Regions from separate parts of the Shewanella sp. WE21 genome, predicted to be linked through region 1. Evidence: riboswitches for the same ligand, from Rfam matches in the RefSeq annotation. Region 1 holds a riboswitch; the other holds the start of a gene.
What was found. A riboswitch is a leader RNA that binds a small molecule or an ion and turns the genes downstream of it on or off. The one in region 1 is predicted to bind cobalamin.
Positions count from the first base shown of each region.

Region 2: another riboswitch for cobalamin. It lies ahead of CKQ84_RS12975 (ABC transporter ATP-binding protein); the one in region 1 lies ahead of CKQ84_RS03880 (TonB-dependent receptor).

Region 1 covers NZ_CP023019.1:918,191-921,843, forward strand. Annotated here, with positions in the region: gene CKQ84_RS03880 (TonB-dependent receptor) at 1-1,652, opposite strand, end outside; cobalamin riboswitch at 1,761-1,996, opposite strand; gene CKQ84_RS03885 (hypothetical protein) at 2,131-3,573, opposite strand.
Region 2 covers NZ_CP023019.1:2,981,088-2,984,740, forward strand. Annotated here, with positions in the region: gene metH (methionine synthase) at 1-329, opposite strand, end outside; gene CKQ84_RS12970 (histidine phosphatase family protein) at 599-1,324, shown strand; cobalamin riboswitch at 1,546-1,739, shown strand; gene CKQ84_RS12975 (ABC transporter ATP-binding protein) at 1,839-2,714, shown strand; gene CKQ84_RS12980 (iron ABC transporter permease) at 2,711-3,653, shown strand, end outside.

The DNA.
Region 1 (3,653 bases):
GCCACCCAAGACAGCTCTTTGCCATCGTTAGCACCATCGGTAAATTCGGCGTCGGTATAGTTATATTCCAGCCCTAGCTGCAGCGCTTTAGTCACCTGCCAATCCCAATCGGCACCCGCGCCATAACGAAGAGAAGCGTCGGCATTAACGTTTGCGCCGTTGAAATTTCCACCTATGGGTTTAACTGCACTCGAGTCATAAACAATTTCATCCTCTAAATCGAGACGATATAGGCTGACTCGCAGGGTTTGACTAGCGACAGCCCAATCCCAACCCGCCTCATAGGAACGGCCTGTTTGCGGCTTTAAGCCAAATACGCCCGGCGATGTATAAGCTTGCTCATCCACTTTGGCAAAACGGAAGTTATCATCGGCGCGCACATAGAGTCTGTGCTCCGCAGTTGGGCGGTAATTTAAACCCAGTTCGAATGCGTGGGCATTTTCGTCTAAATCCATGCCATTAGGATAGACATTGCCATCGACTAACTCATCGGTCACCCGCGCATATCGTCCACCCACAACGTAACTTAAAGTATGACTTAAAGGCACTGTAGCTTGTAGATAGGCGCTTTGCATTTGCTGCACATTACTGCGCGCCATAGTGTCAAAATCAGCCTTACCACGGCTGATGTCTAAACCTGTGACTAGGTTTAGCTCGCCTTGACGCGTGCTGTAATTCGCTAACGCTTTAGGGCTAAACATTAACAGTGAGCGTGTGTTATGGCTGTTCGCCCCCCAATTAAGAGAAGACACTAAGGTATCGCTGTAATCTAAATCAGCCGCCAGCGCCCAGTTTTGATTAAGCTGATGCTGGTAACCCGTTCGCGCCGCAGTGGTCATCTCGTGGGCATACTCTACCTTATTTGATGAAGCACGGGGATCGTCTTTAAATTGCTTTTCAGTAAGCGAGCCCGGATTTTCACGATCGTTATCGTAGTAGCTGGTTTCAACAAAGAACGAGTCTGTGGCTGTTTTATATTGAATGCGGCCAAGAATAGAGCCGGTTTCGTTGGCATTATGCTGGCGATAGTTGTCACCTTGGTTGTAACTACCGGTGAAAAAGTAACGCCAATCTTTGTTGATCGCGCCAGACACATCACCACGACCTTCATAGGTATCAAAACTACCGCCAGATAACTGCACGCTGCCGCCAGTATTTTCAGGGGACTTAGTGACAATATTAATCACCCCACCCACGGCTTGATCGCCATAAAGTACACCTGCACTACCCGATAAAATTTCAATACGATCCACTTGATTAAGCGGAATGGCATTAAGGCTAGGTGCGGCGATATCGATATTATTGAGACGACGACCATCAAGTAAAATAAGCGTGTTATTAACGGCAGTGCTGGCGCTAAAACCACGCATCGCAAAGCTAGTTCCAATATTGTTATCCGAAATTTGAATACCGCTTTGACCGCGTAAGACGTCGGTCAAATTAGTCGCGCCGCTCATTTCAATCGCGGCTGCATCAATCACATTCACATTGGCGGCAATATTTAAGGGGGTCTTATCAGAGCGGCCGATCACGACAAGATGCTCGTCAACTTTAGCTGTGCTGGTATCGTCAGCCGCCATAACGGGCGCGATAATTGAAAAACTGCAAAGGCTGCCGATCAGCAGCGCGATTTTTGTTGGATTTGTTCCCATTTTACCTTTAACTCCTGCAAGGAAAACGGGGCATTGACGCCACGATACCGTTAATTCAGTCGTAAATACTGACGGTGATTATCGCATTTTGAGATCTGCCCACCGAAATCTCAAAAACACCTTTAGGGCCGGTCTCCGGACTTAGGCTATGTTAATCCATTAAAAGTTAGATTAACGCGAGACTGACCTTTCACATTCTGACTTTCGGGTTCACTCTTGAACACACCAATCAAACGCGGTCTTCTCTCACCTTTTACCGTTGCGGGGGCAGTGCCAGAATTTCACTGGCTTCCCGATTATCTCACGACACTATCATCGTAAGCACCACAGAAGGTTGACTCAAAATTAGGTTCAAAGGGCGTACAATCTGTTAACGCCCAACAAGGCTCAGAGCATATCAGACCTGAGCGCGCGCATTATAGACGTCTATACGGATGAAAGTCCATTAATCTCAAGTTAGCGAGAAAACTCACATGAGCTAGAAAACACCATCCCAGTTTTTTGCCGCAGGTTTTGGTCTGTCTTTGCTAAAAATCGCCTGACGCTGCTCAGGGGTTTCGCATTGGGCAACGGGAGTAAAATCCAGCGGTTTAATCACTAACGAGTCAGCAGGTTGCACTGGCGACTTGTCGAACATTGGCAAATTCATCGACCAAGAGACCAGCTCCCCCTTTTCGCTGATGCCAACATAACCGTCATTTGCGCCATCTAACCAAGTAAGGCGCGGAATACGTGCAATCAACTTCTCCACATTTTCACGGTTGGCGCGATAACCAACAGGCACCACTTTGCCATCGGGACGCGTAAACACAAAGGAGGCAGGCCCTTGGGTAATGATGCTGCCTTCCTGCCAATATTTATCAAGAATCTCTTGGGCATAGTGAAACCCAAACATATGAGCGTAATCAGTATCGTCGGCCACTATTTGCGGCACGGCCTTATCCCGCAGTAATAAAAAGCCTGAGCCGATGCTGATAATCTCTTTTACCCCTGTGATATTGGTTTTTTTAATCCAATCGACACCACAGTTAATCCCATCGCCCCAAAAATGCGCATCCCCCGTAGGGCTTAAAATCGCAAAGGCACAATTGTTTGCCGTCATACTCGCCACATCCTTTAAGGCGCTGCGGATCGAGTAAGCATCACTGCGCCAACCCCAACTCACCACAGTGCCGTCCTTTTTCAAGGCGGCATAGGTGTGTTGAAAATATTCGATCTTCGCTACATCCGTAAGCTGCGGGAGTAACTTTTTCATATTGGTCGACTCTTCAACCTGCCCCCAAATCACCGCGCTACCTTCTTTTTTGAGGGCGACAAAACTGCGTCCTCTGGCGAAGATATCGACAACATCAACTAATTGATCCTGCACATGTAAGCTATTGCCGCCGTAGGGGCCATAACCCCAAGTATGCACCTTGCCATTGGCATCAAGGGCGGCAATGGCCTCTTGATTGGCGAACAACTTGGTAATATTGATCATGCGGTTTTGTAGGGCTTTGTCGAGGCTATATTTCCCCGCATTGCCCCAGTACACCACAGTGCCATCTTGACGTAGCGCGGCAAACCCGTCCTTAACTGGGACGATTTGCTTAACTTGCTTAAGCTGCTCCGTTACTTCCCGGCTATCACCGCCAGCATAACTGTCACCCCAAGTGATCACCTCACCAGATTGTGTTAACGCCGCAAAGGCCGAACTGTTGGTGACCACAGTCTCGACTGCGGGTAAATCACAGGGAATATGGCGATACTGTGGACTCGGATTTTCCTTAAATTGGAGCAGTTTGCCGTTATCAAACTGCAGCAATGACTCGTTATTACTTTCCAGAACGGCCATAGGTTGAGGATCGCTACAGCCAGAGATCTGCATGGCAACCATGCCCGCGAGTAAAGCCTTAGGCCAAGTGATTCGATAAGTGAGCATTACTTATTTCCTTGTATTTGCTTGGATATGTCATTCAATGTTGTGCAGCGAACAGAGCGAGAATGGATTTACCTAACATC
Region 2 (3,653 bases), 2.1 Mb from region 1:
ATTTCGGCGGACAGCGACTGCATGTCGTAGTCGGCCATGGCGATGGTGGTGGCGTTAAAGGTGTTGGTTTCAATGATGTCGGCACCGGCGTTTAAGTAGTCGGTGTGAATTTGTTTGATGATGTGGGGTTGTGACAAGACCAATAGGTCGTTGTTGCCTTTGACGTCAGTGTGCCAATCTTTAAAGCGTTCGCCGCGATAGTCCTCTTCTTCCAGCTTGTAGCCTTGGATCATAGTGCCCATGGCACCGTCTAAGATCAGAATGCGCTCTGCAAGCTGTTTGCGAATGTCTGCTAATATTTGGCTGGCTTTGGTTGAGGGTATCGTCATAAATAATTACCTTAAATACAGCTAAGTTAAGTCCAAAAATCGGCCATTGTTATGCTAAGTGCATTTTATTGTCGTCAGCCGACATTTTTTGAATACTTGTTCTTAAAAATTTGTTTTGGACATTTAAACGTATAGACGTCCATAATACGCGACTTATGATTGTCAGGGCAAGATGAAAGTCAAAGGCATTAGGAGCGAGAATCGAGAATCTAGAATTTAGGCCCTCGGTTTGAGTTCCTAGCATCTAGTCCCTAACTAAAAAGGCATATATGAAACAAGTTCGATTGTTATTGTTGCGCCACGGTGAGTGTGAAGGCGGCGCTATTTTGCGGGGTCGTGTGGATGTGCCTTTAAGCAAAAAGGGTTGGCAACAAATGTCGGCAGCAGTTGAGTCACAGGCCAGCGTGTGTAGCGCGATTTATAGCTCGACTTCACGCCGCTGCGCCGATTTTGCCCACGCTTTTGCCGCCGAGTTGCATTCGACGGCGGCACTGATATCTGAGTCAAGGCCATTGCAGGCGCAGTGTTTGTCGGGTTTACAGGAAATTGATTTTGGTGATTGGGACGGTTGTCGGCTCGATGAACTGTATCAACAAGAGGGCGAACGTTTAGCGGCGTATTGGCAAGACCCTTGGCAAACTCCGCCGCCCAATGGTGAAACTATGGCAAGTTTTGAGTTGCGGGTGAATGGGACGATTGACCAGATACTCGCCGCCGAGTTTGAACGATTGACCCTTGACTCACATAAAATTGGTAATGAAAACAGTGCCGTTAATGAAACCACTGACAATATGCCAGCCACTCAAGTGTGGGTCGTGACCCACGGCGGGGTGATCCGTCACTTAATAGCGCGTGCCCTAGGGGTTGAACGGGCGGTGGGGTTTTATAGTCAACTCGATTTACCCGTGGCGGCCGTGGTGACTATTAATGTGCTGCAAGATGAACAGGGTGCCTGCTATTGGCGTTTAGATTGGCCGAGTGGGCGCAGGTGTTGAGGCCTTATTTCACTATCTCGGCGCTATGGTGTAGGCGTGATCGTTTGGCGAGAATAAGCTGACATGAAAATATTCTGATTTAAACAGCATTGCCTAATGGGATAGATGTAGGATAATGCTTTTCCCTGACGTTTGAACGAGATAGCGTATTACATGCGCAATGAGTGATAACGTCGCAGAAATAGGTGTTGGGAATAGACTCTCTTTGTTCGAATCGCTCCGTTGTTTTTATTCACAGTGGCGTTGTTAACAAAGAGCATATCAACCCAAACATAATAGGGAATCGGGGAGCTGCTCGTCAGTCAGCCCGAACTGTGCCCGCAACTGTGAGTAGTTTAAAGAAGCACCTAGATTCTAGAGCCTAGCTCCTTCTTTTCTACGAGTCAGGAGACCTGCCTATTTCTGTTATCGCTGCGTGCAGCCTTAGTTCTCGAGCGGGTGACTCGAGGGAGCAGATGACAATGTGCACAACCTTTTTTTATACAGGTTTGGACTCGATAGGAGCGCCGCTTAGGTGAAACTTTCCGCAATCCAAACTAACAGCCCCGTGAATGACACTAACCCGTCATTGAGCCCGTCAGTCGCGCTCAATGTGAGCCAGTTGAGCTGGTGTATCGATGGCAAAACCATACTTTCCGATATTAACTTTACGCTGCCAACGGGGCAGATGCTGGGGCTGATTGGCCCTAACGGTGCGGGCAAGTCTAGCTTGTTGCGCTGTTTGTATCGGTTTGTTCGCCCGACTCAGGGCAAAATTACCCTTTTTGATCAAGATATTGAGCGCTTGTCGCCCAAGGCGTTTGCCTGTCGCGTCGCCGTAGTGCAGCAGGATACACCACACTATTTTGACCTCACCACAGAGCAATTGGTCAGCATGGGCTTAACGCCCCACAAGGGCATGTTCGATACCAATTCGAGCTGTGATACTGAGCGTATTGCTAAGGCTTTAGAGAAAGTCGGTTTGAGCCATAAGATGCACCAACAATATGAGCACTTATCTGGCGGTGAAAAGCAACGCGCCTTGATTGCCCGCGCCATAGTGCAGCAGCCGCAGCTTTTAATCCTCGATGAGCCAACGAACCACCTCGATGTGCGCTATCAAATTCAAATCCTCGAATTGGTGCGTAGTCTTGGGATTAGCGTGATTGCCTCTATTCATGATCTTAATTTAGCCAGTGCCCTGTGCGACAGTTTGTTGTTGATCCATAACGGGGAAGTCAGCGCTATGGGGACGCCAACCGAAGTCTTAACCGAGGCGCGAATTGGCGATGTGTTTGGCGTGTGTGCTCAGGTATCGCCCCATCCACAACATAAAAAGCCCTTAATCAGCTATTTTTATGGTTACCACCATGTAGAGCATGGCCTGAACGAGCGAGGCGAGGGTGGATGACTCAGGGGAGTAAACAATATTTCATCTCATATTTGGGGCGTATCGTGACACCGTTGACGAGACAACAACTGATGCTGCTCGTATTAGGTATCATCACTTTGATAACGCCTATTGCTGCGACGAGTTTTGGTGCGGCGAACATCAGTTTTACGGATGTTATTCAAGTATTTATCAATAAGGCGACGAACCTCACTCAAGCCAATGGCATGACTGAGCGCATTGTGATGGAGCTCAGGCTACCGCGCATTTTACTGGCTTTTGTGGCGGGTGCGGGTTTGTCTCTGGCGGGCAGTGTGTTGCAAACCGTGACTCGCAATCCGCTCGCCGATCCCTATTTGTTTGGTATTAGCTCTGGCGCGTCCTTTGGCGCTGTGGTGATGTTGACCTTATTCACTGGCTCTGGATTTTTTGATAATGCAGGCATGGCGGCACATTCTGGGCTTTTTAGCGGTTCGGGTGCCTTGTCTGGATTACTTTGGTTTAGCTTGCCCTTGGGCGCTTTTATTGGCGCGAGTTTGTCGGTGCTGATAGTGCTTGCTTTGTCAGGCTTAGGGCTTAATAGCCAAGTGGAGCGCATGTTGCTCTCTGGTGTGGCGACCTCCTTTATGTTCGGCGCATTAACGAGTCTGCTGCTGTATTTCGCCAGTCCGCAGGCGACAGCCTCTGTGCTGTTTTGGAGTTTAGGCAGTTTTGCAAAGGCCAGTTGGTCCTTGTTAGTACTGCCGACACTGGTGATTGGTGCGAGTTTATTCATTATTTTAGGCATGAAACGGCAGATCATGGCGTTGCAGGCGGGGGATGAAACGGCGCATACCTTAGGGGTGAATGTGCCTAAGCTGCGGCTCAATATGCTGCTGCTCTGCTCCTTGATTACCGCTATTTTGGTGGCTACCTGCGGCGGTATCGGTTTTGTCGGGTTAATGATCCCCCATACAGTAC